Regions from separate parts of the Mahella australiensis 50-1 BON genome, predicted to be linked through region 2. Evidence: riboswitches for the same ligand, from Rfam matches in the RefSeq annotation. Region 2 holds a riboswitch; the other holds the start of a gene.
What was found. A riboswitch is a leader RNA that binds a small molecule or an ion and turns the genes downstream of it on or off. The one in region 2 is predicted to bind thiamine pyrophosphate.

Region 1 (5,494 bases), 280 kb from region 2:
TTGAAAAAGCCTTGCCTTGAAAGTTTGCTATCAACTCAGCAAAGGCTGAATCATCACCGCCGCGACTTCTCTTTACCAGTTGTTCTACATCTATCACTCATCTTCACCCAAGTATATTTTACCGCTTTCTATAATATAGACAACAAAAGATTATATAAAGTTCGAAAAGTTAAAGAATATATGCTCATAGCCTATGACAGATATTTTGATACCAACTTCATGGCACAAAAACGGCCGCACATGGTACAGGCCTCTTCATCATCGGTATTTTTTTCATGGCGGTATCTGTTGGATTTTACAGGGTCGATGGAAAGTGCTATCTGCTCTTCCCAGTTCAGGGCCTTACGCGCTTTAGCCATCGATATGTCGCGCTGCATGGCTCCTTTTACGCCTTTGGCTATATCAGCGGCATGAGCCGCTATAAGCGATGCTATCACGCCTTCGCGTACATCGCCGGAAGAGGGCAATCCAAGATGTTCGGCTGGTGTGACATAGCACAGGAAGTCGGCGCCGGCTGCTGCGGCTATAGCTCCGCCTATGGCTGCGGTTATGTGATCGTAGCCGGGTGCTATATCAGTAACCAGTGGGCCCAGCACATAGAATGGTGCGCCGTGGCACAGGCGTTTTTCGAGCTGTATATTGGCGGTTACTTGATCGAGAGGCATATGGCCGGGGCCCTCTATCATGACCTGTACGCCGGCCTCGTAGGCTCTTTGAGCCAATTCGCCGAGTATTACCAGCTCACTTACCTGAGCGCGGTCGGTGGCGTCAGCCAGACAGCCCGGACGTAAACCGTCGCCGAGGCTTAGCGTCACATCATAGCGTAGCGCTATATCCAGCAATCTGTCGAATTGCTCGTATAAAGGATTTTGCTTATCGTTGTGCAACATCCAGCCGGTTATGAAGGAGCCGCCGCGGCTGACTATATCGGCTAAGCGGCCTTCTTTCCTCAAGTGCTCTATCGATTCCATAGTTACGCCACAGTGCACCGTCATAAAGTCCACGCCGTCTTGTGCCTGTTTCTCTATTACATCAAAAATATAATCAACCTCCATATCCACTATGGTTTTACCGGAACGCAACGTTTCTACGGCGGTTTGGTATATGGGTACTGTACCAAGCATAACTTTGCAATGATCCAAAATAGTCCGGCGCACGTCATCTATGTCTCCGCCGGTACTCAGATCCATGATCGAATGTGCTCCTGCACTGACGGCTGTCTCAAGTTTTGACAACTCGGCGGCAAGGTCGTTAAAAGCCTCGGATGTGCCTATATTGGCGTTTACCTTGGTGCTCAACCCTTTGCCTACAGCTATTGGATTTAAGCCTTTATGGTTTGTGTTTGCCGGCAGCACTATAGCGCCATCGGCAATGCCATGGCGCAGTTCTTCTGGCTCTATGCCTTCTGCTAATGCGGCGGTCCTCATTTGCTCCGTTATGATGCCGTTTTTGGCGGCTTGCAATTGTGTCATATCGTTACAACCTCCTCTATATTGAGATATTGCTCTATCGAAGCTGTATCCAAATTATACAGCTCATCCATTAGGGTGGCTTTAAAAGTACCGGGGCCTTTTACATCATCTCTCTTGGCTGCTAACTGTCCGGCTATGCCAAAGCAAGCCATGGCCGCAGCCGAGGACTGCACATGATCGTTCTCCACGGCCGCAAAACAGCCTAATATCGATGCCGCCATGCATCCCGTCCCTACCACGCGGCCCATCATGGCGTCGCCGTTTCCGACCCTGAGCGTGCGGCTGCTGTCGGCTATTATGTCGGCAGCGCCGGTTACGACCACTGTGCAAGCGTATATTTTTGCTGCATCGCGGCATGAGGCCTCTATATTATCATATTGCCCTATTGATTCAACGCCTTTGACGGTGCCGCCTTGCCCGGCTAATATGCTTATCTCTCCAGCATTGCCTTTTATTACGGATACGTGGACGTTATCCAATAACCTTTTTATGGTATCGGTGCGCAGTTTGGTTGCTCCGAGGCCTACGGGATCCAATATAACCGGTATATTCAATCGATTTGCTTTTTTGCCGGCAGCCACCATGGCATCTATTTGGTCCGGCGTGGGTGTACCTATATTTATCACCAGAGCGTTGGATGCTGCTGCCATTTCCTCCACCTCATCGACAGCATGCGTCATGACCGGGAGAGCGCCTATGCACAGCGTGGCATTGGCGCAGTCGTTGATAGTCACCTGATTGGTTATGTGATGTATGAGCGGCTTTTCATGCCGTACTCTCTCCAGTAATTGTCCTGTCATATCTTTCTTTCCTCCATAATATCGTATATATTTTTTTCCAGCGCGTATAGATTATAGCGCATAGTCTTAAAAGTAGAAGCGGCCTCATTGGAATATAATTTAGCGAATTCCTCCAGCACGCGGCAACATTCCTGCGTTCGTTTCATATTGGCGGCTAATATGCGTTGTATATTATCGCGCTGATCTTCATCTTTATTTGGCGTTGCGGCGCCTACATCGGATTGGACATCGCGGGCGTGCAATAGTTGCGGATAGGGTGCTATTAGATCACTGGCCTGTTTTACCTGATGGCGCAACGCCTTGAGCTGCTGGCTTAACGTCTCGTCGTTTAATGCAAAGCGGCATATATCCTCCGATACGCGCAGCCCTTCGCGCAGGCGGTTTATATTGGCGTCTATGACGCGCAGTATCAGTTGTTCGATTATGTTCATGCTATGTATTCCTCCTCATCGCTTGGATTAGCTCTGCCGTTGCCGCTGCTATATCGCGGGCGTTGAATATAGCCGATATTACCGCTATGCCGGCGGCCCCAGCGCCCATAACCTCGGTTGCGTTGTATGAGTATATACCGCCTATCGCTATGACCGGTATAGTCACGGCATGGCATATGTCGTAAAGATCGGCGATGCCTATGGGCGGTTCTGCATCATCCTTGGATATGGTGGGGAATACAGGACCTGCTCCTATATAATCAGCGCCCTGCCGTTGAGCCATTATAGCCTGCTGCGGCGTTTGCACAGATATGCCTATTACAGCAGATGAGCCTAATATTTGTCGGGCAAATTCTATGGGCAAATCATTTTGGCCGAGGTGTACGCCGGTTGCTCCGGAGGCCAGCGCTATGTCAGCCCTGTCATCTATTATCAAAGGCACGCCGTAGCGATCGGTTATTGCTTTAACGCGCGTTGCTCTTTCTATATATTGTTTGGCGCTTGTGTTCTTTTCGCGCAGCTGTATAATACTGGCGCCGCCTTTTATGGCGGCCTCTACCATACGCTCAACTGGTTTATCATTTCTATAGCTGCCGGCTATGGCATAAAGTCCGGATATATTCATATAATCCCTCCTCTCGAAAAATAAATTAAGGCCATGAACCTGATGTCCATGGCCTGTATATACGCATTCCACATTCCTACGCCGGCATTAACCGGATCAGGTTCAATGGGTCAAAGGATTCAACGGTCCTTTATCTCAGCCGGCCTCATCCGGCACCCCAGTGGTCACCTATTCAATTTTTGTATATTCTATCATGCAGGAGAAAGCATGTCAATGACGATTTTCTCTATAATATGATATTTGTGTTGATTGTTATTTACCTACCGGTATGCATATTACCTGACCTATCTGAAGCTTATTAGGATTAACCCCGGGATTAGCTGCCTGTATAGCCGCCACCGTGGTATTATACGTTTTGGCTAACTTCCAAAAGGTATCCCCGGCCTTGATCGTGTATGATCGAGAACCTGCCGGACAGGGTTTGGCGGGAGGAGTATTACTTCCAGGTATGCATATTACCTGGCCTATCTGAAGCTTATTAGGATTAACCCCGGGGTTGGCCGCCTGTATAGCTGCCACCGTGGTATTATACGTTTTGGCTAACTTCCAAAAGGTATCCCCGGCCTTGATCGTGTATGCAAATGATCCGGACGGACAAGTAGGCATAATTAAACACCACCTTTATTAATATATAAGATATCTGATACATGTTATGTATGTTGTCGCTGAAATGTTCATTAGAGTGTCGAGGGCTGAAGCATGGATTATTGCTTGCAAAAGCATCCAATAAAGAATTATAATACAAAGGTGCTCTGTTGAATGAGATTAATTAAGGAGATTTAGACATGATAGATTCAAGATTAAATAATTTGGCAAAGGTGTTGGTGCATTATTCAACCAATGTAAAAAAAGGTGATTTTGTGCTAGTGCAGGCCGGAGATATAGCCTTGCCTTGGATAATTGAAGTGGCGAAAGAGGCTGTATCTGTTGGGGCTCATGTGGAGACGCTTGTGGATATACCCGAAATGTCTGAACTGATGCTGAAAATTGCATCTGAGCAGCAGCTGCTGCAAGAGCGATTCATCCAAAGACAAGTGATAGAAAGGGCTGATGTGTGGCTCACCGCATGGGGCGATAAAAATACCCGCTGCAACGCTAATATAGATCCCGCAAGACTGCAAATCGCTGCTAGAGGACAAAGCACATGGCGCAAGATTTATTCTGAACGTATGGGCAACGGTACGTTGCGATGGTGTGGCACACAGTTTCCTACACAAGCCAATGCACAAGAAGCTGATATGAGCTTATGGGAGTATGAGGATTTCGTATACAGCGCAGGGTTATTGGATAAAGATGATCCTATAGCGGAATGGCAGCGAGTGCACAGAGAACAGGAACGATGGGTTAAATATCTGAATGATAAGAATGAAATACATATAATATCAAAAGGCACCGATATCATTGTTAATACGTCGAGCAGGAGATGGATAAATTGCGACGGTAAAGAGAACTTTCCTGATGGGGAAATATTTACATCTCCGGTGGAGAACGCCATAAACGGACATATAACCTTTAGCTTTCCCGGTATTTACATGGGTAAGGCCATAGAGGGAATATATCTGGAAATAAAGGACGGCAAGGTGGTAAAAGCCGCTGCTCAAAAGGGTGAGGGTTTGTTGAAGGCTTTGCTGGATACGGATGAAGGTGCAAGCTATTTCGGCGAAGTGGCCATAGGTACGAACTACGGGATTCAACGTTTTACTAGGAACATGCTATTCGATGAAAAAATAGGCGGTACTGTGCACATGGCCATAGGGGATTCAATGCCTGAGGCAGGCGGCAGGAATCGTTCAACTATACATTGGGACATGTTGTGCGATATGAGAAAGGGCGGCGAAATATATGCCGACGATCAGCTTTTTTATAAGGATGGCTATTTTATAGATGATGTGTTAAGGTAAAGCAAATTTGAGCGTAGCAACTGCTCAACCATATTGCTGTGCGAGCTATGTATTTCATAGATAATTTTGTATATAAGGTTTTGACGGTTATAAGAATTGGATGGGCATAATTCTTGCGTTATTGAGCTGGAAAGCCAGTAAAAGCGAAACAAAGCACTTGTTCTATCTAGGGTTTTGTGCTAAAATAAATATATAAATATACATAAATATTGCGTAAGGGGGACTAAAGATGAGGGATAGCATAAAGGAATGTACCGTATTGAAT
Region 2 (5,494 bases):
GGGGGCGTTTCGCTGCGAGGTTTGCTAACAAAGTTAACGAGAAAGTTTTAAGCAAGGTCGTGGGGGGCGTGTTCGCCGCGCTGGGGGTTATAATGCTAATAGCCCGATAGAACTGTCGGGTATAGAAATCGGTAGAACATTTTCAATAATTAAGTGGGTGAGGAGGCTCATATATTGTACGGTAAATCGGTGCTTGTAACAGGCGCTTCATCGGGCATGGGCAAGGCATGCGCGGAATATCTAAGGAATAAGGGTTATCATGTATACGGCGCTTCACGTCATAGCGACGGCAGCATTGAGGCCGACGATAAAAGCGGCGGCTTTATAAAAATGGTGCGTATGGACGTGCGCGATGACGAGACGGTAAAATCGGTTGTAGATTCTATGGCACAGGAAGAAGGCGGCATCGATATAGTCATAAATTGTGCGGGGTATGCTCTAGCCGGAGCTGTCGAAGATACAACGCCGCAAGAGGCGACAGATGAATTCGATACCAATTTCTTCGGCGTATTGCGCGTATGCAGAGCGGTACTGCCATGTATGAGAGCAAAAGGCAACGGCCTTATAATCAATATAGGATCGGTGGCCGGCTTTATAGCCATACCATATCAATCCATGTATAGTGCCAGCAAATACGCTCTGGAAGCCTTATCCCAGGCTATGCGCATAGAGGTTAAACCGTTTGGGATAAAGGTTGTGCTCATAGAGCCGGGCGACGTGAGAACAGGCTTTACATCCGGTAGGGTGTGGACGGAAGTGTCTAAAGGAGCTACGCCCTATAAGGAACGATGCCAAAAAGCTGTGGAAGCCATGGAACATTCAGAGATGAGCGGGCCAGGGCCGGAGATAGTTGTTAAAGCTGTGGCTAAAATAATCGCGAGCAAAAACCCGCCTATAAGGACGGTAGTGGGTGCGGATTATAAGCTCATCGCATTTTTGAAGCGTCTGGTGCCAGACAGGCTTATAGAATATGTCGTAGCCAAAATGTATTCATAAATGGAGGATAAAACATGCCAGTACCGGTAGCCATAGAAAAATGCAGCGACTATGATAAAAATAAGGTAGAGGAAGCGTTGAACGAATGTTTGAACGCTTTAGGCGGTATAGGAGAATATGTAAGACCCGGTCAGAGGGTTTTCATAAAGATAAACCTTTTGATGAGAAAACGGCCTGAAGAGGCGGTTACCACTCACCCGGCCGTTGTAGAGGCGGTGGTCGGAGCGGTCCAAAGGGCAGGTGGTATACCTGTGATAGGCGACAGTCCGGGCGGTATGTTCAATGAGCGAACGCTTAGGAGTATATATCGCACCTGCGGTATAGAACAAGCAGCTAAAAATACAGGTGCCGAGCTCAACTACGATGTGTCCGAAACAGAGATACCAAGTTCCGACGGCAAAATATTAAAACGTTTGTCCATAGTCAGAGCTATAGCCGACGCCGACGCGATAATCGACATAGGTAAGCTCAAGACGCACGGCATGGCAGTGTTCACAGGTGCCGTAAAAAATATGTTCGGTGTGGTACCAGGCATGAGGAAGGCTGAATATCATCTGAAAATGCCCGATCTCAATGATTTTGCCGATATGCTCATAGATATAAACATGGCTGTAAAACCGGCATTAGCTATAATAGACGGTATAGTGGGTATGGACGGTAATGGTCCGTCGGCGGGCAGGCCACGCAATATAGGCGTCATAGTGGCCAGTGCCAGCACATTTGCCGCCGATGTGGCGGCGGCTTCCATAGCCGGCATACCGCTGGATGTAATACCTACTGTGCGGCAAGCTAAAAAACGTGGTTTACCGGCAACTCTTGATGATATAAAAGTTTTAGGCATACCTGTAAACGATGTAAAAGTGAAAGATTTCGAGATGCCGCCGCGCCGCGGCGTAAGCTTTCTGGACGGCAAGGTACCGCGGTTTATGGTCGGTTTTTTGCGCAACGTGACTATGGCCAGGCCGGTATTTGATCATGACGCGTGTAAAGGGTGCGGCGATTGCGCCGATAATTGCCCGCCTAGGGCTATAAAGATGGTGGATAAGCGCCCTCGTGTCGATTTAAATATATGCATAAGATGCTTTTGCTGTCAGGAGCTATGTCCTTATAAAGCTGTCGATATAAAGAAATCATGGATTTTTAGGTAAGAAATCGGGTGAAAATTATACATATTGCACAAAAAATTCATGTTGATATATTATGAAGCATGTGCTATAATAACTTATGTCAATCATTTGCCGGGCGTTCTTCTGCCTCGACCCGCCAGCGGCTGGGGAAACGCCCGGATAAATGTGATGGAGCTGGATAAGGCTCATGTTCTGTAACATTTTTGTACTGTAACATTTCGCCTTTCTATCTTATAAGAACATCTTAATTGACTTTTATCTCGTTAGGCGGCAGCTCTTGCCGCCATTATTTTTACATATACGGGTGATGCTATTGTCTATTATAGAAGAAAGAATAAAGGCATTGGGATTAGAACTACCGCAGACGACTGCACCTGTGGGGGCGTACATACCGGCGATTATATGCGGCAATATGGTCTTTGTATCGGGACAATTGCCCACAGTAAACAGCATAGCACAATACAAAGGCAGCGTAGGCGATGGCATATCGGTGGATGAAGGCTATCAAGCGGCGCGGCTGGCTGCGTTAAATGCTTTAGCTGTATTAAAAAGTGCCGTTGGCGACCTCGATAAAGTAAAACGTATTGTAAAGATAACAGGTTATGTCAGATCAGCGCCGGGTTTTGAGCAACAGCCTAAAATAGTCAATGGTGCCTCCGAGCTGATAGTCGATATATTTGAAGAAGCCGGCCGTCATGCGCGCGCGGCCATAGGCGTATCAGAGTTGCCGGCCGGCGTACCGGTAGAGATAGAACTTATAGCCGAGATATGAAAATTTTATCTGGAATTCGTAATATATGACTGAAACGGGCGACATAAAGCGATGCAAATGATATAAAGCCTGAGAACGCCTTGAAATATTGTGTAGGCGTACTCAATGAGTGCAGCGCAGAGCAAGCGTAGGTCGGGCATGGACGCCCGACCAGCCGGCACTGAGCATGGACGCGAATTGCCGGCGTTAGCTTGCTCAAGCGAAGCGAATTGTAAGTACGCCAGCAATATTTCATGAGCGGGCGTAGGATTTATATCATTGCATGCGTTGAATTTGTTATATTACTAATCGCAGGAAAATTTTATTATCAGGCTTGTAATACAAGCCATGATAGTGCTATAATAGCAAGTGTAAAATTAAATATGTTTGATCTGTGTCCGCTAGGGGAGCTGAATAGCTGAGAAAGCGAGTGTCTCTCGCTTAACCCTTGGAACCTGTCTAGATAATACTAGCGTAGGGAAGCGGTTTGTTAAGAGCTTAAGACCGCATGCCTAGCATGTGGTCTTTTTTGACCTCCTTTCCGGGCATAGTCAGGCAAATACTACAAAGGGAGAGGAGGTGAGCGTATGGATTACATCATAAGTGTATTTGAGGACTTGACCGAGATTACGCCCACCACTATAGCAGTGGTGATAGCGGTATTGGCAGTAGTCGGTTTTTTAGCTGTAATAGGCCCCAAAGCCCGCTTTAATACCAAATCTGTCGTGTACGGAGGCTTATGCATAGCCGTAGCCTTTATATTGTCCTATATACGTTTTTATCATTGGCCGCAGGGGGGCTCGATAACATTGGCCAGTATGCTGCCAATGTTCGTATATGCCTATATCTTTGGCCCGGCAGCCGGTATTGCGGCAGGCGTTGCTTACGGCCTTTTGCAACTGATACAGGATCCTTTTATACTACATCCTGTACAGGTATTGCTAGATTATATAATAGCTTTTGGAGCATTGGGCCTGGCCGGCTACTGCCGAAATAATATAAGCCTAGGGGTATTGCTCGGTGGTTTTGGTAGATTTATGGCCAGCTTTCTGTCCGGCGTAATATTCTTTGCAAGTTATGCGCCGGAGGGCATGAATCCCATATGGTATTCTATGGTGGTTAATGGTATGGTTATAGGTACGGATACGGCCATTTGTTTTGTAATATCCCTAATACCGCAGGTGAGGAGCATGATAGAACGATTGCGCTCTAACGCGATATAAGGCGACACCGATGCGGATTGTGCTGCATAGTATATATAAGAATCTATATATGGAGATGATACTATGTATGCCGATAAGTCCGATCTGGTCAGGCGCATAAGGGAAGCTATGGAAGGTGAGCGGCATGATGCGGCTTTTTATGCTGTACTCATCGAAATGGCACCGCCTGAGGACAAGGATATTATAAAAGGTATACGCGAGGATGAACTTAAACATTACAGGATGTTCAGCGATATGTATACCTATCTCACAGGTTCTTCCATAAGTGTGCCTGAGCCTGAGATATCGCCGCCTAAAAGCTACAAGGATGGCTTGGCCAGCGCCATAATGGGGGAAACAAACGCCGTAGAAGAATATAGGATCATACTGATAGAGGCTCCGTTCTGGTATATGAAGAATTGGATGTATATAATTGTGACTGATGAGCAAAAACATGCGGACAGATTTAATATGTTATACAGCAGGGCATAGGTTTGAGCCTATGCCCATTTTTCATATAACTCTTCCAATTCAGTTTTGAGCTTGGCATGTTCATCCGTTAATTGACGCATTTTTTGACCGTCGGTATATACATCTGGATCGCACATGGCCGCCTCCAACTCTGCTATACGGTCTTCTATAGTTACTATTTCGGCTTCTATATCTTGAGATGCCGCGGCCTGCGATGTATTTTCGGTTTTGGGTTTAGCCCTCCTTTTGGCCGATGTAACCGAAATTTGAAGCGATCCATCCTGTAGATGTTTTTGCTGCCAGTAATCGTCATAATTCCCTTCATATACGGTTATCCCATCAGGTGTAAGTTCGAGTATTATATCGGCTATCTTGTTTATAAAATACCTGTCATGGGATACCGCCAGCAATGTACCATCATAATCTTTTAAAGCGTCCTCCAGCGCTTCACGCGCTGATATGTCAAGATGATTAGTCGGTTCGTCCAGCAGCAGCATATTATATCCTGCCGGCATTAATTTGGCCAACGCTAGGCGGGCGCGTTCACCACCGCTCAAATCGTTTATTCTCTTAAGTACGTCGTCGCCCTTAAAAAGAAATACAGCCAATATCTTTCGCACATCGGTCTGGCTGAGAAGTGGGTAAGCGTCCCAGAGCTCTTCGAGAACGGTTTTGTCAGGATTAAGGCCAGCATGCTCCTGATCATAATATCCTAAAAACGTATTCTGTCCTATACGAATCCTGCCGGATGAAGGCTCCAATTGGTCTGCTATGATTTTGAGCAGAGTGGATTTACCTATGCCATTGGAGCCTATAACGGCAGCCCTCTGGCCGCGTTTTAATTCGAAGGTTACATCGTTTAGCACGCATTTATTTTCAAATGATTTACTCAGCGATTCCACTTTTAATGCATCATTGGCGCCGCGCTGGCGCGCTTTGAAAGCAAA

Region 1: another riboswitch for thiamine pyrophosphate. It lies ahead of thiE (thiamine phosphate synthase); the one in region 2 lies ahead of thiT (energy-coupled thiamine transporter ThiT).

What each region holds. Positions count from the first base shown of each region.
Region 1 is NC_015520.1:2,175,969-2,181,462, reverse strand. Features, by position in the region: gene MAHAU_RS10200 (RNA polymerase sigma factor) at 1-97, opposite strand, end outside; gene thiC (phosphomethylpyrimidine synthase ThiC) at 192-1,472, opposite strand; gene thiM (hydroxyethylthiazole kinase) at 1,469-2,272, opposite strand; gene MAHAU_RS10185 (hypothetical protein) at 2,269-2,703, opposite strand; gene thiE (thiamine phosphate synthase) at 2,705-3,328, opposite strand; TPP riboswitch at 3,384-3,498, opposite strand; gene MAHAU_RS10175 (LysM peptidoglycan-binding domain-containing protein) at 3,581-3,934, opposite strand; gene MAHAU_RS10170 (aminopeptidase) at 4,114-5,229, shown strand; gene MAHAU_RS10165 (aldo/keto reductase) at 5,459-5,494, shown strand, end outside.
Region 2 is NC_015520.1:2,454,207-2,459,700, reverse strand. Features, by position in the region: gene MAHAU_RS11495 (sulfite exporter TauE/SafE family protein) at 1-110, shown strand, start outside; gene MAHAU_RS11490 (SDR family oxidoreductase) at 175-996, shown strand; gene MAHAU_RS11485 (DUF362 domain-containing protein) at 1,011-2,144, shown strand; gene MAHAU_RS11480 (RidA family protein) at 2,401-2,895, shown strand; TPP riboswitch at 3,268-3,372, shown strand; gene thiT (energy-coupled thiamine transporter ThiT) at 3,462-4,097, shown strand; gene MAHAU_RS11470 (ferritin-like domain-containing protein) at 4,161-4,568, shown strand; gene abc-f (ribosomal protection-like ABC-F family protein) at 4,577-5,494, opposite strand, start outside.